Regions from separate parts of the Sporosarcina sp. SG10008 genome, predicted to be linked through region 2. Evidence: riboswitches for the same ligand, from Rfam matches in the RefSeq annotation. Region 2 holds a riboswitch; each other region holds the start of a gene.
What was found. Region 2 has a riboswitch for S-adenosylmethionine ahead of ACGLYD_RS22220 (methionine biosynthesis PLP-dependent protein). Riboswitches for the same ligand answer to the same signal wherever they lie in the genome.
Positions count from the first base shown of each region.

Region 1: another riboswitch for S-adenosylmethionine. It lies ahead of ACGLYD_RS19540 (methionine ABC transporter ATP-binding protein); the one in region 2 lies ahead of ACGLYD_RS22220 (methionine biosynthesis PLP-dependent protein).
Region 3: another riboswitch for S-adenosylmethionine. It lies ahead of ACGLYD_RS17805 (O-acetylhomoserine aminocarboxypropyltransferase/cysteine synthase family protein); the one in region 2 lies ahead of ACGLYD_RS22220 (methionine biosynthesis PLP-dependent protein).

Region 1 covers NZ_CP172607.1:4,156,653-4,163,473, forward strand. Annotated here, with positions in the region: gene ACGLYD_RS19520 (acetyl-CoA hydrolase/transferase family protein) at 1-1,402, shown strand, start outside; gene ACGLYD_RS19525 (M20 family metallopeptidase) at 1,781-2,980, opposite strand; gene ACGLYD_RS19530 (MetQ/NlpA family ABC transporter substrate-binding protein) at 3,001-3,861, opposite strand; gene ACGLYD_RS19535 (methionine ABC transporter permease) at 3,972-4,634, opposite strand; gene ACGLYD_RS19540 (methionine ABC transporter ATP-binding protein) at 4,624-5,649, opposite strand; SAM riboswitch class I at 5,828-5,939, opposite strand; gene ACGLYD_RS19545 (sulfite exporter TauE/SafE family protein) at 6,105-6,812, shown strand.
Region 2 covers NZ_CP172607.1:4,691,750-4,698,570, forward strand. Annotated here, with positions in the region: gene ACGLYD_RS22210 (5-methyltetrahydropteroyltriglutamate--homocysteine S-methyltransferase) at 1-728, opposite strand, end outside; gene metC (cystathionine beta-lyase) at 775-1,959, opposite strand; gene ACGLYD_RS22220 (methionine biosynthesis PLP-dependent protein) at 1,956-3,077, opposite strand; SAM riboswitch class I at 3,155-3,261, opposite strand; gene ACGLYD_RS22225 (ABC transporter permease) at 3,339-4,094, opposite strand; gene ACGLYD_RS22230 (phosphate ABC transporter ATP-binding protein) at 4,091-4,822, opposite strand; gene ACGLYD_RS22235 (PadR family transcriptional regulator) at 4,972-5,319, shown strand; gene ACGLYD_RS22240 (DUF2812 domain-containing protein) at 5,309-5,809, shown strand; gene ACGLYD_RS22245 (DNA-3-methyladenine glycosylase family protein) at 6,067-6,821, opposite strand, start outside.
Region 3 covers NZ_CP172607.1:3,798,073-3,804,893, forward strand. Annotated here, with positions in the region: gene ACGLYD_RS17790 (BCCT family transporter) at 1-661, shown strand, start outside; gene ACGLYD_RS17795 (homoserine dehydrogenase) at 702-1,688, opposite strand; gene ACGLYD_RS17800 (hypothetical protein) at 1,646-2,512, opposite strand; gene ACGLYD_RS17805 (O-acetylhomoserine aminocarboxypropyltransferase/cysteine synthase family protein) at 2,544-3,833, opposite strand; SAM riboswitch class I at 3,959-4,074, opposite strand; gene ACGLYD_RS17810 (glycerol-3-phosphate acyltransferase) at 4,220-4,855, shown strand; gene ACGLYD_RS17815 (aspartate aminotransferase family protein) at 4,918-6,276, opposite strand; gene ACGLYD_RS17820 (CoA-acylating methylmalonate-semialdehyde dehydrogenase) at 6,317-6,821, opposite strand, start outside.

The sequences.
Region 1 (6,821 bases), 540 kb from region 2:
TACACGTGCGGGTGACGCAAAAGCGGTTCCACTGGCATTGGTGAAACGTGCGGAAACCGAAACGTTCAAAGTGAATGTGTTTACGGGTGCATCGTTAGGGTCTGATATCGATCGACTGTTTGCTGAAGCTGATATTATACATAAAAGATTACCATTCCAAGCAGATCCAACGATGCGGAAAAAGATTAATAACGGCGATCTTCTATTTGTGGATCATCATTTGTCGCATACCGCGGAACTTATTCGTGCTGAAGTTGTCGAGCCAATTGACTTTGCGATTTTGGAAGCGGTTTCAATAACGGAAGACGGAATGATTATTCCAACGACCTCGGTCGGTAACTCATTGACGTTCGCGCAACATGCAAAAGCAATTATTATTGAAATTAATATGGCGCAGTCTACGCAATTGGAAGGGCTGCATGATTTATACGATCCGGGTAAACAGGGTGAAAGGTCGCCGATTCAGTTAATGAAAGTAGATGACCGGATTGGTACGATTGGCATTCCTATTGACATGAAAAAGGTAAAAGGAATCGTCTTCACAGATCAACTGGATTCTCCTTCTACGATTGTAGCGCCTGATCAAGAAACAGAAATTATGGCAGAGCATTTATTAACGTTCCTTCGTACTGAGATTCAAGCAGGTCGGTTAACTGAACGTCTAGCACCATTACAGTCAGGAATTGGATCAGTAGCGAATGCAGTTCTTCACGGAATGATCAACTCAGAGTTCAAGGATTTAGAAGTGTATTCAGAAGTACTGCAGGATTCCGTGTTTGATTTGATTGATGCAGGAAAAGTACGTTTCGCATCTTGTGCTTCAATTACATTATCTGAAGAGAAGATGGATCAGGTCTTTAATAACTTTGAAAAGTATCGAGACAAGCTTATCATGCGCTCGCAGGAAATTTCGAACCATCCGGAGATTATCCGTCGTCTCGGCTTAATATCCATCAATACAGCACTTGAACTCGATATCTACGGCAACGTCAATTCGACGCATGTTTCAGGGACGAAGATGATGAACGGTATCGGCGGATCAGGTGATTTTGCCCGCAATGCACGCCTTGCTATTTTCGTTACGAAGTCAACGGCAAAAGGCGGTAACATTTCAAGTATCGTCCCGTTCGTTTCACATGTGGACCACACAGAGCATGATGTCGACATTATTGTTACAGAGCAAGGCTATGCAGATTTACGCGGACTTGCCCCAAGGGAACGTGTGGAGCTCATAATCGAACGTTGCGCACACCCGATGTACCGCGAGCAACTTCGCGCTTATTACGAAGAGGCGCTTAAAAGAGGCGGTCATACGCCACATGTCTTGGAAAAAGCATTTTCATGGCATGCGAATTTGGCGAAGAACGGAACAATGCGAGAGCTTGTTGAAGAGTTGGTATAATAAACAAATAGAAAAAGGGTTACCTGATTGAGGTAACCCTTTTTCTGTTTTTATGGTGGGGGGTTATTTGATAACATTAAGGAGCGAGCATATAAGCTTGATAGACCGAGCATATAAGCTTGCTAACCAATCATATAGCGTACGACCCGAGCATATAGCGTGTGAACCAATCATATAGACTTGCCACCCGATCATATATCGTACGAACCGATCATATAAGCTTGCCACCCAATCATATAGCGTGTAAACCGAGCATATAGAGTGAGAGACCGAGCATATAAGCTTGCTAACCAATCATATATCGTGCGGCCCGAGCATAATAGCATGAGAGACCGAACCATATCCCCCCGGCGAACGGATCAATACATCACACTGCTGTTATACTTTTGCTGCAAGTGCTCTTTCAAATTCCTCTTTCACGCGATGAAGAAGTTCGGCATCCGTTAGCAGCCTATACCCCGTAGACGCAAGTGCTTTCGCTCCTGTAATCAATGCTTGGTTGCCAAGCTCCGATTTTGCAGCTTCCCTGAATTCAACCGTATGGGCAATCAAGTCATCTGGCCCGATTTTAATGTATGGATGTGCAGTTGGAACTACATAGCTAATGTTGCCCGCATCCGTCGAACCTTTGCCTTTCCGTTTTTCGGTATGGACGACTTCACCAAGTGTTTCAAGTTCCACGTGTAACGTTTCATCCAATACGGAATTCAGAACGAGGTCTTTCACTTCGTTTTGGAAACGTTCAATTTTAACGGTTGCACCCGTTGCAAGGGCGGCGCCTTCAGCAATATTCCGGACTTTGTCAGAAGTCTCGACTGTTTTCTGCCAAGATTCCGCACGGATGTAAAAACGTGCAGATGCGTATTCGGGAATAATATTGGGTGCATCGCCGCCGTGTGTAATAATACCGTGGATGCGGACCTCAGAAGGCAGCTGCTGACGCAAGGCATTAATGCCGTTGAACAGTTGGATGACAGCGTCCAGCGCATTGATACCTTGTTCAGGAGAACCTGATGCGTGAGCTGGTTTTCCGTAAAAATGAAAATCGAGTGGGTCCACAGCGAGTGATTCACCTGTTGTAGCTGTCTTTCCAGATGGATGGATCATGAGCGCAACATCTACGTCCTTTAAATAACCGTGTCTAACGAAGCTGCCTTTTGCGCTGCCATTCGGACCGCCTTCTTCAGCTGGTGTGCCTAAAACGACAACGCGGCCGCCCGTTTCAGGAAGCGCTTCGGCAAGTGCAATCCCCGCTGCAACACTTGTTGTTCCAATAATATTATGTCCGCATGCATGTCCTAACCCAGGAAGTGCATCATATTCAGCAAGGTAAGCGATTGTCGGACCTTCTTTTCCACTGTCTTTCACAGCATAAAACGATGTTTCATGACCAGCAACCGCTGTTTTTACTTCAAACCCTGCATCTTCCAACAGCGCAACATGTTTAGCACTTGCATACACTTCTTCGTTTCCGATTTCCGGGTTTGCATGAATTTCCTGACTCGTTTGAATATATAAGTTATGGTTCTGTTCAATTGAATGGAATAATATGTTCGTCTTTTCATTTACAATGCTCATTATGAATGCCCCCAGTTCAATTATTTTTTTAGGTCTTCAAAGACGGTATCAATCTCTTCCTGCGTTAACTTAATAAGATATGATCCGCCTTTTGTATCTTCTTCGATAGCTTTTTCAATATCTTCTTCTTGATATAACTCAACGATGCGTTTGAATGTTTTATTGTTTTTTTCTTTCCCGCTTGCTACGATTAAATTTACATATGGGTAAATACTCTCATCGTCACTTGATTCTCTAAAGAGTGGATCCTCTCCTGGTGAAAATCCTGCTTGTCCAGCAATTCCGTTGTTAATAATCGCGGCAGTCACATCTGGCAATATACGAGGTGTTTGTTGAGCAACCATAGGAATGATTTCTAGGTTCAATGGATTTTCAGTGATTTTTGTCGGATCACCAAACAATCCAAAGTCATCTGAAAGTGAAATTAAATCAGCACTTTCTAGTAGGCGTAGCGCACGTGCTTGGTTCGAAGGGTCATCTGGAATCGCAATTTTGTCGCCTTCTTTGATTTCAGAAATATCCTTGATTTTTTCAGAGTAAACGCCAAGTGGTGCAAACATCGTCGAGCCAATTGGAACAAGTTCATTTTTACTTTCTTTTACATATTGGGATAGGAACGAGAAATGTTGGAATGCATTTAAGTCGATATCGCCTTGTGCAAGTGCATTATTTGGCAATGTATAATCTGCGAATTCGACAAGTTCGATTTCAATGCCTTCTTTTGCCGCTTTTTCTTTCAGCAATGGCCATTGGACACCATCTGCACCGTTGACACCAATTTTCACTTTGACTGTATCACTATTTCCGCTTTCTTTACCGCCGCAAGCAGCGAGTACAATAGCAGTTAATACTGCTAAACTTACTAACCATAATTTCCTCATTTAATTCGTCTCCTTTTAGTTGAATGATTGTATTTTTTAAAGATTATTAAGTATAAGATTCTTTGACCTGGAACAGTGTCTAGCTCCAGGCATCTTGCACTTTTCCCAGATTACCGACGCATGATTTTTTTAGAAAGTGTATTGCCAAGCCATTGTGCCAATTGCACCATGATGATTAAAATGACGACCGTAACGAGCATGACACTACCGTCGAACCGTTGATAACCGTATGTCATCGCGACATGTCCAAGACCTCCGCCGCCAACTGTTCCGGCAACTGCCGAGAAATCGATAAGACTGACGGAAACGAAGGTAAGTCCTAAAATAAGTGGACCCAATGCTTCTGGTATCAAAACCGTGAAGATAATCCGAAGAGGGCTTGCACCCATTGCCTGTGCTGCTTCAATAACGCCAGGATCAATGCTGACCAAGTTATTTTCAACAACTCGGGCAATGACGAATGTTGCAACAATTGTCATCGGAAAAATGGCTGCTGCGGTTCCGATTGTTGTCCCGACAACTAATCTTGTCAGTTGTGAAATGGCTACTAAGAAGATGATGAACGGAACAGGCCGAACGATGTTAATGACTATATTTAATATTTGAGAAACAAGTTTGTTTTCCAAAATATTATTTTGCCTAGTGACAAATAATAGCAGGCCAATTGCAATTCCAAAAATGGAACCAAAAACGAGAGTGGCGATTACCATGATCAGTGTTTCGCCGGTTGCTTCTACAATCCGGGGCCAAAATGTAAGCCAATCAACGTTCATCTTTTAGGACCTCCTCTATGTCTACAATTAATTCAAGTTCTTTTAATACATGGCTTACAGCATCCGTTTCTCCTTCAAATGAAACAAGTAGATTGCCAAAAAATCGTTCCTGTAATTCTCGAACTGAACCGTAAACGATGTTGAAATCAACATCGTGTTTACGTGTAACTTTTGAAAGAACAGGATCACTTGCAATATCTCCTTTGAAAATAACTCGATATAACTTGGTACCACCTTTTGATTGCCACTCATTAATCAGTTTTTCTGAAGGTAGATCCTGCTGCACGGATTGGATGAATCGTTGTGTTGTCGAATGTTGAGGATCAGTAAATGTTTCAAAAACATCACCCGTTTCGATTACTTCTCCATTTTCCATGACCGCTACTTTATCGCAAATTGTTTGAATAACATGCATTTCATGTGTGATAAGGAGGATTGTAATACCCAAATCCTTATTCACCTTTTTCAACAACCGCAGTATATCGGCGGTCGTATCAGGATCTAGTGCAGATGTGGCTTCATCACAGATAAGGATGTCTGGTGAAGTGGCGAGTGCTCTGGCTATACCTACGCGTTGCTTTTGGCCTCCTGATAGTTGGTCCGGATAATCTTTAGCTTTATCGGCCAGGCCAACGAAGTCCAATAATTCCTCGACGCGTTCAGCAATTGCTTTTTTTTGCATTCCGGCAAGTTTCAAAGGATACGAGATGTTTCCTGCAACTGTCCGTGAGTTCAGCAAGTTGAAGTTCTGAAAAATCATGCCGATGTTACGACGTTGCGTCCGTAAATCTTTTGAGGATAATGTACTGACGTCGATGTCTCGGATGAAAACAGAGCCTGAAGTCGGGCGTTCAAGCATATTTACTAACCGTAGCAATGTGCTTTTTCCAGCGCCGCTAAAACCGATGATGCCGAAAATTTCACCTTTTTCAACGAAAAGAGAAACATCTTTTACCGCATGTACCTCACGCTTCCCAAGGGCGAACGTCTTGGATGCATTTTTAAATTCAATCATGTATTGACCCCCTAAGTACTTCGTTAATTCTGTGCGGACAACGGATGCAACTAGCAAAATGACTTGTGACCCCGAGCATCTGGCCGCTGAAGCTAGACAGTTGTAAGAACGAAAAAAATCCCTCTTTTTCTTAAAATAGATAAGAAAAAGAGGGATTCTAATAAAAGAAGCCATCTCGTTCTCATCTTCCAAACGCATACGCGTCTGTAGGAGTTGGCACAGTGTTCATTGGTCATGAACCTGTTGCCGAGATGTCATAGGGCCTGTCCCTCGATCTCTCTGGATAAGAAAGTGATGTAGTGCTATTCGATTGTTGCAAGAATTGAATCTAACTCTAGTGTGCAAATTAGGGAAAGTCAATGAATTTACTAAAGTAAAATAATTCAGATTACTAATAGTCGTAAACAATTTCAGAATTCTGATACACTTAAAGTGATAGAGAAAGCGGTGTTAGAATGACAATTTTCATATTTATTAGCATTATACTTTTTGCGTCCATTTTACAGACAAGTACAGGATTTGGTTTTTCGATCATGGCGACACCTTTTCTACTCATGATTTTTAATCCGATGGAGGCCATTCAGATAAACCTAGTTTTGTCGCTTGTTATTTCAAGCGCACTTATTGCTAAAATACGTAAAGATGTGGATACAGACCTATTAAAAAAGTTAATAATCGGGAGCTTATCTGGACTGCCCATTGGTATCATTTTGTTCATTTCGGCGGATATCAACAAATTGAAAACGGGCATAGGCATTGTTCTTCTTTTGCTAACACTGCTGCTTGTCCTGAACCTTCGAATTAAGAGAACTAAACGTGGGGACTTTGTTGTTGGCGGATTATCCGGTACATTGACGACAGGAATTGGCATGCCAGGTCCGCCGCTTTTGCTCTACTTTGCAGGAACGGCTATGCAAAAAGAAACATTACGTGCAACGACACTCGCGTTTTATTTATTCATCTATTCCGTTAGTCTACTCATTCAAGTGCTTTTTGTTGGTACAAATAAGGGTATCTGGACCTCAATCGGAATGGCACTGCCGCTAGTATTTGCTGGATTGTATCTAGGACAACTACTATTCCGTCATATCAGTCAAAAGACCTTCCGGATCTTCACATATGGCATTTTACTATTTACGGGCATTTATTTATTAATAAAATGAGAAAGTAAT
Region 2 (6,821 bases):
TGCATCGTCACGAGCAAGTCGGCAGGCCTTTTCGCGATGGATTCATTGATGGCACGTGCCGATAGTTGTACAAGTTTGTCAGGATTTTGCCCCTTCGCTTTCAATGTTTCCCTTCCTTCTTCCGATAAGAAGGAAGCCCAAGACGTGTCATCGATTTGAAGATAACGACATCCCTCATCGTACAGTGCTTGAATTACGTCTTGATAGGCTGTAACCAAGTCATCAAATAACTCTTCGTCATTTGCATAGATGCCTTCTTCGAATGTCGCTCTGTGAATCAGCATATTCGGGCTTGGAATCGTGAATTTTGCGACTGCATCACCTGCGATACTTTTCAGGAACTTGAAGTGTTCAATCATGTAATGGTCGCTAAACCCAATTTTTCCTGTCACTCTAATGCCGTGTGCTTTCGTTACAACACCATTGAATTGGAGTCCTTTATCTGTTTCGAAAAACTCAACGCCGTCAAAGCCAGAAAGGAAGTCAAAATGCCACCATTTACGGCGGAATTCTCCGTCCGTCACAGAATTAAGTCCAGCTTCTTTTTGCTTTTCGACGAGCTTTGTAATTTCTTCGTCTTCGATTGTGCGTAATTCCTTGGCAGTGATATCACCGGTTTCTCTTTGCAAACGCGCCTGCTTTAGGCGTTCTGGTCTTAAAAAGCTCCCGACGTGATCTGCTTTAAATGGTGCTTTCGTCAAAGTTTGTTCGGCTATAGGTTTTGTCAATTTAAATTCCTTCTTTCCAATATAATAATGTTTTCTTTAATGGTACTTAATTAGGTATGGCAACTTTTTCACTTGTTTTAATCAAGGCTTGATCAAAATCGGCAATCAAGTCATCGACATGCTCGAGTCCAACAGAAAAACGTAGCAGACCATCGGTAATACCACGTTTCTCCCGTTGTTCTTTAGGCATGGCGGCATGGGACATCGTTGCAGGATAGGAGAGAATTGATTCAACTCCGCCTAGACTTACTGCGAAAACGGGTATCCGAACGTTTTCAACAAAGGCCTTTGCTGCATCTCTGTTTGGCAAACGGAAAGATAAGACAGCGCCTGGACTTGTCGATTGTTTCGAGTGGATTGCGTGTCCTGGATGACTTGCTAACCCTGGATAAAACACCTCATCTACTAACGGGTGGTCGTTCAAGTACGAGGCTATTTTACTCGCCGATTCGGATGACTGTGTTAAACGGGCACCTAGCGTTTTAATTCCTTGAATTAACGCGTAAGAATCTTGTGCGCCTAGAATAGAGCCGAAAGAGTTTTGAATGAATGCCAATCGATTGCCAAGTTCTTCACCCTTTGTAACCGCTAGCCCAGCAATGATATCGCTATGCCCCGATAAAAACTTGGTAGCACTATGAACAACGATATCAACTCCAAGATCTAGTGGACGCTGGTAAAGTGGCGACATGAATGTGTTGTCGAGAAACGTCAGACAGTCATTCAATTTTGCAAGTTCAACAATCGCTTTAATATCTGTAATGCCCAAACGCGGGTTGGATGGTGTTTCAATATAGATTACTTTTGTATTTGGACGGATTGCACGTGCGGTTTCATCTACATTCGCTAGATCTACAAATGTATGGTCGATACCGAATTTCGGTAATACCTCGGTTACGAATCGGTATGTGCCGCCGTAGACATCTTGGGTAACTACGATATGGTCACCCGAAGAAAGGAGCATAAATGTAGCCGAGATGGCAGCCATTCCGGAAGCAAAGGCCAATCCGCGCGAACCGCCTTCTAGTGAGGCAATTGTTTTTTCCAACGCATCCCTCGTTGGATTGCCCGAACGGCTATAATCATACGGCCCGAATGCATCGAAGCTTTCCTGATGGAACGTTGAAGATAAGTAGATAGGAACGTTGACAGCACCTGTTTTTTGTTCGTAATCTCCGCGGGTCGAAGCATGGATAATAGTCGTTTCCAACCGTTCTTTATTCAAACTCATCGTTGTAGCACCCCGCTATTCAAAGTTGCAAACACTTGCTTCAAATCTGCGATCAAATCGTCAGCCTCCTCGACTCCGACAGAGAAACGTAAAAGTCGGTCGCAGACGCCACGTCGTATTCGTTCTTCACGAGGAATATCGGCATGGGTTTGCGTTGCTGGATAAGTAATGAAACTTTCCACTCCGCCTAGACTTTCCGCAAATGTAATGAGCTGCAGATTTTCAAGGAATGGCCCGACCGATTCACTATCGTTCAGCCGAAATGATAGCATTCCACCTTTTCCTGGATAGAGAACGTCCGTAACAAGTGGTTCATCTTTCAAATAATTGACGATTATTTTCGCGTTTTCATCATGCTGTTTCATTCTTAAATGCAGTGTTTTCAGCCCTCTGATGATTAGCCAAGAATCGGAAGGGGAGAGGACTGCGCCGATAGCATTATGGTTGGCGGCAAGTTGTTCGCAAATTTTTTCACCTTTTGCAACGACAAGTCCCGCGAGGACATCGTTATGTCCACCGATATATTTCGTTGCGCTGTGCATGACAATGTCAGCCCCGAATTCAATCGGTCTCTGGAAATAAGGCGTTAAAAATGTATTGTCGACAATCAACAGTAAATCATGCTTTTGAGCCAGTTCTGCATACTGCCGAATATCAAATTCTTGCATGAGTGGATTGGTCGGTGTTTCTATGAAGAGCGCTTTTGTCTTCGAAGTTATCAACTTTTCGGTCTCGTTCACATCGGCGAAACTCGTATACGTTGTACCGATTGAATAAACGTCGGAATACTGTTCGAGCAAGCGATATGTGCCACCGTAAATATCTTCTGGGACAATCAATTCATCTCCAGGACGGAACAGTGTCAAGATAAGCTGAATCGCCGCCATACCAGAACTGCATGCATACCCTGCATCACCGCTCTCTAAGTTTGCAATTCCATCTTCCAATATGGAGCGGGTTGGATTTTTTGTCCGTGTGTAGTCGTAGCCAGTCGATTGACCGAGCCCCTTATGTTTGTACGCAGTTGATAAATAAATCGGAGGGTTGACAGCGCCCGTCTTCGGATCACTGTTATTGCCTAATTGGACTAGGATTGTATTCAAACTTTGTTTTGTCATTGTAGTCACCCTTTTCTTTTAGATTACAAAAGGGGACCCTCTATAAGAAGAGGGTCCCCGAAATATCGTAGACTATCTTCTTATCTTCTAGGGAAATGAACACCTAAAGGAATTAGCACCGTACCTGAACAGGCTGGTTGCTGAGACGTCATAGGGCCAATCCCTCGGTCTCTCTTGATAAGAATCAAATTATGGAATTATGTGAAAAGAACAATTTCAATAACTTTATCATGACATGGAAAATAAAACAAGAGCGAATTATTAAAATCTGTCTTTCAGCAGCTGCATCCGTTGATTGAATAGACTTGGATATGATAAAAAGCCAAGCAATACACTTGTCACTGCAGCGGTCGTCAATAATAGGAATATGATGAGCAATTGGAACTGAACCGCTTGGATGGGGTCCGCACCTGCGATGATTTGACCACTCATCATACCTGGAAGTTGAACCAAGCCCATTGTCTTCTGACTTTCGATTGTCGGGATCATGCTTGCCTTGATTGCGTTGATGAGTTGTCTATGAATGGCCTGTTTTGGCGTTCCACCGAGAGAAAGGATGAGTTCGGTTTCATCACGATGCGTTTCAATCTCAGCTGTGAACCGGTTAAGGAATAGGATTGATAGCACCATTGAGTTGCCAATCACCATGCCGCTAATTGAAATGATGTATTGTGCGGTTGGCGGTACGATTTGAAAGCCTAGTAGAATACTCTGGGTTAGTACTTCTACAAAAAGTAATGTGACCGCGATTTTCCAAGTGATTCCCTTGATTGCTTTTCCTTTCTTACGGGTGTTTTGTGTTGCCGCTGCAATCATTAATGTAACCATTAACAAAATGTACAATATGTTTTCAGAATCGAAGACAAATTTAAGAATATAGCCGACCATAAGCAATTGGATAATGGAACGAATTGTGGCAATGATTGTGTCTTTTTCCAAATCTAAACGTAGAGTCTTTGATAGTAGTAAAGGTATGATTACAAATATAAGTGTAATGGATAACGTAAGATAGCTCATTCTACGCCTCCTTGCACAAACTGCTTCACAAATTCATTTGTTGGTGATTTCAATAAGTCACTTTCGCCAGTTTCAATGACTTGACCATTCATTAGAACCCAAGTGTAATCTCCAATTGATAAGGCTTGTTCTAAATTATGTGTTATCCAGATGATGGTTGTGCCATACACCCGGTTAATTTTGACGATTAATTCTTCGATTTCATGTAAAGATGTTCGGTCCAAGGCGGATGTGATTTCATCCAGTAATAGGATTTCAGAGCGGTTGATTAGTGTGCGAGCAATGGATACTTTTTGACGCTGACCACCGGATAATTCATTGGTTTTACGATGTAAAAATTGCACATCTAATCCGACGTCTTCTAGAATTTTAATGGCATCCTGTTCAGGCAATTTTTTACCTTGAAGTTCCATAGGGAGAGCTAAGTTATGATAGACGGTGCCTTTAATCATTGGTGCGCTTTGAAGTGCGATTCCGACATGGCGGCGTAGTTCAACGGGTTCATATGTGGAAATGAGTTTATCGTGAATGAAAATATCTCCTGAAGTAGATGAGATCAGCCCGTTACATAATTTAAGCAATGTTGTTTTTCCTGCTCCAGAAGGGCCGACGAGCGTTGTGATTTTCCCTTCCGGAAAGGAGCCCGTAATATTTTTTAAAATATGTACGTCACCAATGGAATAATTGGCGTCATGAAAGTGTAGGGCGGGTTTATAAAAATTGGACATTACATTCTCTCCTACCAGTTTCTTATTTATAATAATTCTAATCTAGGTAGTTTTGTCATGCAAGGAAAATCTATTGCAATTCCAAAAAATGTTTGTTACTATATCGTTAATCGATATAGCGATAAGCGATATAATGAGAAGGTGAAAGAATGATAAAACAGCCAGAAAGTTTTTTACCATTGTCGCAGGCAACATATTATATTTTACTGTCCTTAAGGGAAGTACGTCATGGATATGCCATTATGCAGGACGTAGAAAAAATAAGTCGGGGGGAAGTTACAATGGGTCCCGGGACATTATATGGAGCACTAGGAAAATTAGAAAAGCAGAAAATCATTCAAAAAGTAGACATCGATGATGCAGAACGCCGCAAGTATAATCAGCTGACACCCTTAGGTAAAGAAGTGCTTCAGCTTGAGTTTAAGAGGCTTGAATCACTTGTGAAAAACGCCAGGAGCATCATAAAAGAAATGGAGGGCGAAGAAGATGACTGTTAAAAGGTTCAAGATTTTTCTTGCTTCGAGTGTTGATAAAGAAGAGCAGTGGCTGACGGATATGTCACGCCAAGGATTTCATTTTAAAAAGTATGGATTATTTACCTATACCTTCGATGAAAATCCTAATGAATCATATGTCTATCAAATTGATTTCCGGGATGCGAATGAAGAGTATATGCAACTATGTAAAGATGCCGGTTGGCAATATTTAGACAGCGCTCTAAAGCAATTTCATTATTTTCGTACAGAAGCAAATGAGTCAGGGGTAAAAAAGATTTACTCTGATGGTGAGTCAGTAAAAGAAACGTTTCAGCGGATGATGAAATTTTATCTGATATTATTTATAATCTTTTTAACATCGCAAATTGGATTGTTTTTGACGTGGAAAGGTCAGTTGACTCAAATAATTATGACGGTTATCATTATGCTTGTTATTCTTTTGTACTTGTACGTTTTTATTTCCTTGAAGAGAAAAATTGATTTTTATTGACTAATAAATGATGCTTATTTCAGCAAGTACTATTTGAAATTCATTCACCAATCGTCATTACAACCTTGATTGTAACTGCTTTTTTAGCGATATTCTTTTCTATATATATGATTGGATTATCGAATGAAGATAAACCCCCTTGGTAAATAAAGCGAGAAGATTTAATGAAAAAGTGGAGGGCAAACAATTTGAGTTTGCCCTTCTATTTTATCTCCAAGGGGAGGTGATTGAATAACCAATCATGAAATTACTTGATCTTAGTAAAGAAAACGCCACAAGTAAAACGTCGCATAGGACTCCCAGTTCTCCCATGGTGCAGCAAGCTTTAAAATTTCTTCTTTCGTCGGCTTTTCTTCTGCTCCTGTCAAATGTTTGATGGCGTTATGAAGTCCGACGTCAGCAATTGGGAATGCATTTGGGAAACGCAAACAGCGCATTAAGACATAGTTTGCGGTCCAGGGCCCAATTCCACGGATTTTGATAAGCATGTTTTCCGCTTCCTTAAAGTTCCCAGTTTCCAATACCTGAGCTTTGGATAGGCTTCCATCTGCGATAAGCTGTGCAACCCCAATCAGGTACTCACATTTTTTTACGGTCATTTTTAATGACGATAAATCCTCGACTGTAAGCTTCGCAATGTACTCTGGTTCAGGGAATATCCAGTATGACTGTCCTTCCCATTCAATCGAATTTCCGAACGTCTCCACAAAGCGCCTTTTCAACGTATACGCATATGTCAGATTGATTTGCTGTCCAAGAATTCCCCAACATAACGCTTCAAACAAGTCAGGGATGCCGATGTTTCGCAATCCATAAAACTCACTTACTGCTTGTCGAAGCAATGGATCTCTTTTTGCCATCTCATAATAAGGTTTCAAATCAGTATCGAGATCGAACCAATCACGTACATAATGGACAACCATATTTCGAACGCTTTCGCTAGACGGTGTATATTTTTCTATAAACCGAACCAGAAGGTTACCCTCTGTATTTTCGCTGACTTCGACTAATA
Region 3 (6,821 bases), 890 kb from region 2:
TATGTTCACTGATTCATTTGGCGGCTACTTTTCAAACCTTGTCCAAATGAGTTTCGGTACAGCACCATTGGACTCTACCGACCGGAAATGGCTTGACGACTGGACAATATTCTACTGGGCATGGTGGATTTCATGGGCACCGTTTGTCAGTATGTTCATTGCCCGTGTTTCAAAAGGCCGTACAATCAGGGAGTTCATGATTGGCGTACTTGCTGCACCTACTTTGCTGGTTACATTCTGGTTCTCAGCGTTTGGAACGACAGCGATTGATATCCAGAAAAAAGGGCTTGTCGACTTGACGCAATCCAGTACAGAACTGACGATTTTCGAAATGTTCAATGTTATGCCAATGTCGTTCATGATATCAGTCTTCGCAATTTTATTGATTGTATCGTTCTTCGTTACTTCAGCCGATTCAGCAACATTTGTCCTTGGCATGCAGTCAACGAATGGTTCGTTGACACCGCCGAATAATGTGAAGCTCATTTGGGGCGTTATCCAATCGACAATTGCGCTCATTTTGCTATCTGTCAACGGCCTCACCGCTTTGCAAAACACGATCATCATCGCTGCATTGCCCTTCTCTTTCGTCATGCTGCTCATGGTTGTCGCGTTGCTCAAAGCGTTGAAAGCCGAATTAAAGTTGATGAAATTAAAATAATAACTAGAAAAAGCGATTCCATAAATGGAATCGCTTTTTCTTAACTATTAACAAGAACCTTTTCACGTTTTCCAATCATTTGAAGGAAGTCTCCGACCATTGCGCTTGCCGTTGGGTACATACCTGCACCCGGACCGACAAGTGTTAAGGCACCGAGATAGTCAGTTTCAACGATGATTGCGTTGTCCACACCTTCGACACCATATAGCGAATGATGAGTTCCGATAAGTACCGGGCCAACACTTCCGTGCAATGTCCCCTTTTCGTCAATCAAAATATCAGCGACATGCCGATAACGAAGCTTAGCCTTAGATGCATCCGCCACATCTTCAATAGTAATCTTGTCGATTCCAACAACCGAAACGTCTTGCCAATTTGGTTGCGTACCGAATGCAAGTGCACTCAAAATCATCAGTTTCCGAAAGGCATCTTTGCCACTTATATCGTCCGTCGGATCCGCTTCCGCATAGCCAAGCGTCTGTGCTTCGTGAAGCGCGGCTTTAAATGGAATTCCCTCTTCCCGCATCTTCGTTAAGATGAAGTTGGAAGTGCCATTCAAAATACCTCTAATTCGTAACACCCGGTCTGTCGGTAACAAGTTTGTCACCGTACGGATAATCGGTATGCCACCCGCCGTCGTTGCTTCATACCCAACGTAAACTCCACGGAACTCCGCATGTTTTAGTAACGCCGGACCATGTTTCGCAAACATGGTCTTATTCGCAGTTATTATATGAAAACCTTTTTCTATTGCATCCGAAAGAAACGTATAAGCGGGTTCTTCTCCAACAATCGCCTCAAATATGAGGTCAATGTCCGGATTTAACAGGATTTCTTGAATGTCATCCGTTATCTTCGTTCCAGGTGTCGCTAGACGTTCTTTCTCCTTATCCCGGACCAAAATGGAAACAATGTCGATTGTACAGCCCATTTCCCGCTTAATCTCTTCTTTCCTTTCATTCAAAATCCTATAAATCCCTTCACCTACAGTGCCGAAGCCAAGTAGAGCGACTTTGATTGACGCCATAACGCCACCTCCATGGACTGTTTGATGATGAGTCCCCATTTTTCAAATTCCGTTAAAAAACTTTCATAGCCATGTTTTGTATTGACCAAACAATATATAGAGTTGGGAATCATATAGGCGAACGTTCGAATTTCATCCGTCGGATACATCGGATCGTGTGTAAACGCAAACGCCACCACTTTTGCAGATATCAGGCGGGAAGCTAGTTCAATGCCTCCTCGACCACGGCCGATGTCATGCGTATTCATGGCACGGATTAAGGGGTAGAAGCTCTCCATGTCATTTCTGCTATTCCCAAAAGGAGATTCCATGTTCCCAATTTTAGTTGATTGTGGTGTCACCGCCATCGGGAAAAGAATATCCATACCCTCGGGATACATAATGCCCCATTCCAGTACACGCATGCCACCGAGCGAACCCCCGATGACCGCCCTTAATCGATTGACACCTAATACCGTCAGCGCTCTCCGTTCTGCATGCACCATATCTCGAATCGTTACTTCTGGAAATAAATTTCTATACAGCTCGCCTGTGTCCGGATTTACAGTTAACGGTCCTGTTGATCCGTCACTTCCGCCAAGTGCGTTAAAAGAGATAACGGATAATTCATTTGTATCGATACTTTTTCCTTTGCCGACAAGACCGCTCCACCAACCCGGATAGTCATCCGTTCCAACTGTCACGTGACTTCCTGTCAAGGCATGACAAACAAGTACATGGGGTGCATCCAACCTGCCCGTTCTTTCATAGGCAAGCTGTACATTTACCAAGACGACTCCTGATTCCAATACCAGATGCCCGATTTCCACTATCCCCGTCTCCACGATTGTCACGCCCTTTCTTGTCACCAAAAAATTATACTGTTACTGGTACCGCTAGTTCGATTGCTTGTGCAAGGTCTGCAATAATATCTTCCGCGGATTCAAGGCCCACCGATAGTCTAATCAATTCTTCAGTCACACCTGATTTTTTCAAGTCCTCAGGCCCAAGCTGCTGATGCGTCGTTGAAGCTGGATGGATAATTAGTGATTTTGCATCCCCAACATTCGCAACATGCGACCAGATTTTGACGTTATCAATCACGTTCCGGCCTGCATCCCGTCCACCTTTAATACCAAATACAATAATGGAACCGAAGCCGTTTTTCAAGTACTTTTTCGCAAGGTCATAAGATGGGTGATCTTCGTTGCCTGTATATGTTACCCATTCGACAGATGGATGTTTTTTCAAGAACTCCGCTACTTTAACGGCATTTTCATTATGTCTTGTCACACGCAAATGCAGTGTTTCAAGTCCTTGGAGGAAATTAAATGCACTATCTGGATCTAAGCAAGGTCCGAAGTCACGCAATAGTTGAACGCGTAGTTTAGTCGCAAATGCCGCCGCTGCTGTATCAATTCCGTAACGGAGACCATGATATGACGCATCAGGCTCTGTGAAGCCAGGAAACCTCCCTTGCGTCCAGTCAAATGTACCCGCATCAACAGCAACTCCACCGATCGTGGTACCGTGTCCGCCAATCCATTTTGTAGCGGAATGGATGACAACATCCGCACCAAATTCGATAGGATTCGAACCATATGGCGAAGCAAATGTACTATCAATAAGAAGCGGTAGACCGTTTTCATGCGCAATGTCCGCAACCGCTTCAATATCGAGTACATGAAGACTCGGGTTACCGATTGTTTCTGCGAATATTGCTTTTGTTTTATCTGTAATTGCTGCACGGAAGTTTTCAGGATCTGTTGCATCGACAAACTTTACATTGATACCGTAGCGCGGAAGTGTAGCGGCGAATAAATTATAAGTACCGCCATATAAGTTGCTTGCTGCGACAATTTCATCTCCAGCACCAGCTACGTTCAAGATAGAGAAAGCGATAGCTGCCATACCTGAGGAGAATGCAACTGCCGCCGTACCACCTTCAAGAAGCGCAATACGCTCTTCAAAAACTGCAACAGTTGGATTTGTAATTCGTGTATAGATGTTGCCTGCTTCTTGTAGTGCAAATAGTTTTTGAGCATGTTCTGTATCACGGAATACAAAAGATGAGGTTCTATGAATTGGAACTGCGCGTGAACCTGTTACAGGATCCGGTTTTTGTCCACCGTGCAGAAGAAGTGTTTCGGGTTGAAGTTTTGTCATCGTCATTACCTCCAGAGTTTTTTTAGATGGATGTGATTGTAATGGGCGGAGACGTTAGGGGTATTTTTGGAATGAAAAATAACCCCCTTCGCTTAAGAAGAGGGTTACGCTTTCGCTTATTCCTCCCCTTATCTTTCAGACCGTTCGCACGAATCTGTAGGAAGTAGCACCTTTGCAAGTTAGTCACTTGCTGGTTGCCGGGCATCGCAGGGCCTATTCCCTCCGCCGCTCTTGATAAGAGTTTGTGATATTCAGTTTTCCATCTTGTGACATAGTATAGTAGATATCTCAATACTTTGTCAATAGTTTACCGAATAATATTTCTGAAACTTGTGTCTATGTGGAATGTTACACTTAGACTACCGTTATTTTAGGAGGAACTTGATATGTGGTTATGGATTGTAGGCGTGCTCTTATGGGGATATGCAGTTGGTTGCCTGCATGGATCAGTTGTTGCGCAGAAAATATCCGGCGTTAACTTGAAAGAAACCGGTGTGAAAAATGCCGGTGCCTCGAATGCGACCATTGTTCTCGGGAAGAAGTTCGGCGCATTAGTTGCAGTAATCGATATCAGTAAAGGTGCAGGAGCTGTCTTACTTGTGCACTATTTCGCAGAAAACGCAGGATTTTCAGAAGCCTTTGTGGCTTTACTTTTATTTCTTACAGCCGCCGCAGCCGTTATTGGCCATAACTTTCCATTTTATATGAACTTTAACGGCGGAAAAGGAACAGCGACAATAATTGGTGTACTGCTTGCAATCGACTGGCAGATCGGGCTCATTGGTTTTGCATTATTTGTCGTCGTAGCGCTAGTAACAGACTTTCTCGTGTTTGGTGTGCTGATGCTCTACGTCACGCTCATCGCGATGGCAGTATTGGCAGACGGATACTGGCCAGTCGTAATAGCAACTTTGTTATTTGCAATCGCCATTTGGAAACATCTCGAGAATTTTCAGCGTATGAAAGAGCGTAGCGAGAAGCGCGTTTCAATGGTCTTTAGAAAAAATAAAACCAAAAACTGAGGACCCCTATAATTGGAGGTTCTCCGTTTTTGGTTTAGCAAGATTAAAAATCTCATCCTAACTCATGCATTTTCATTGAACACTTTCTTCATAACCGCAATAATAAAGTCCACGTCTTCATCGGTACAAGACAGCGGTGGGCTTAGCGCTAGAATATTGTTATAGCCAGCAACTGTATCGCCGTTCCTTCCAATAATAAGTCCATTCGCCTTACATTCGCCAATGATTTTCGCAACACGGGCGTTTGCAGCAGGTTCTTTCGTTTCTTTGTTCTCTACAAGTTCAATGCCTAACAAGAATCCGAGCCCGCGAATATCGCCAACAAAAGGATGATCCAATAAGCAAGCCAACTCTTTTAGAAGGCGCTCGCCAAGCTCAGTCGACCGTTCAACAAGATTTTCTCTCTCAATGATTTCAAGATTCTTCAACGCGACTGCACAAGCCGCAGGATTCCCGCCAAATGTATTAACATGGCGGAAATGACTGTTATCTTCTCCTGTATCGAACTTTTCATAAATATCTTTTCGAATAGCCGTAACCGAAAGTGGCAAGTAAGCGCTCGTTAGTCCCTTTGCCATCGTAATAATGTCCGGTTTCAACTTAAAATGCTGATGACCAAAGTCTTTCCCAGTTCTGCCAAATCCACAAATGACTTCATCAACAATTAGCAGTACACCGTGGCGTGTACAGATTTCCTGAACCTTTTCCAAGTAGATTGGATGTGGGATGAGTATACCGCCTCCTGTAATAAGCGGTTCCATAATAATCCCAGCGATTGTTTCCTTCTGTTCCCAAATGATTTTCTCTTCAAACTCTTGGGCACGTTGTATGTTGTACTCCTCAATTGACTGTCCCGCAGGTCTGCGGTAATTGTCCGGAGGGGCGATGTGCAAGAACCCCGGTGCAAGTGCCTCATACTTGTATTTCCGCAGTGCTTGCCCTGTTGCTGCCAGTGCCCCCATGGAGCTCCCATGATACGCACGATAGCGGGAAATGAATTTGTAGCGTGACGGTTCCCCATTTTGCTGATGGTATTGACGCGCAAGTTTAAACGCTACTTCGTTCGCATCGGATCCGCTGTTTGAGTAAAATATTTTATAGTCACCACCAAGCATTTCATTCAACTTTTCTGCAAGCAGAATAGCAGGCTCATGACTTTGGGTCATCGGTGCATAGGCCATCTTTTTCATCTGATCATAGGCAGCTTGCGCTAGCTCCTCACGACCATAACCGACATTCACACACCATAGTCCAGACATTCCATCTAGATAACGATTGCCATTATGATCTGTAATCCAAGCTCCTTCCCCACTCTCCACTACCATTGGTGGGTTCTTTTCATTATAGGAAGAAATATGGTGCCAAACGTTCTCCCGGTCCTTTTCAACTAATAACCCTGTAGTCTCTTTTGCTGTAGTCATCTTCTCTACCCCCTCCTAATTTCACGATTAATTTCTGGTATTAGTGACGCGCAGTCAACATTTTCTTCCGTGTGTAAAACTCAATTCCGTCGCGACCATTCGCATGCAAGTCACCATAGAATGATTTTTTATAACCAGAAAACGGGAAGAACGCCATCGGAGCTGGAACACCAAGATTCACACCAAGCATCCCCGCATCAATTTCTTCTCTAAACTTCCGGATTGCACTTGCACTATCTGTAAATAAACAAGCCCCGTTTGCAAACTCTGATTTATTCGCAAGTTCGATTGCTTCATCCAATGTATCCACTCTTACAATAGATAGCACAGGAGCAAAAATCTCTTCTTTCCAAATTTTCATTTCCTGAGTGACATTATCAAAAATTGTCGGACCGACGAAATAACCGCCTTCGGAAGTAGACTTGTCTTCACGGCCATCCCGTAATAGTTTGGCGCCTTCCTCAATACCTGATTCGATGTAACCCAGTGTCTTGTCTTTATGTGAATTCCTAATAACAGGTCCAAGGAAAATCCCTTCTTCTAGT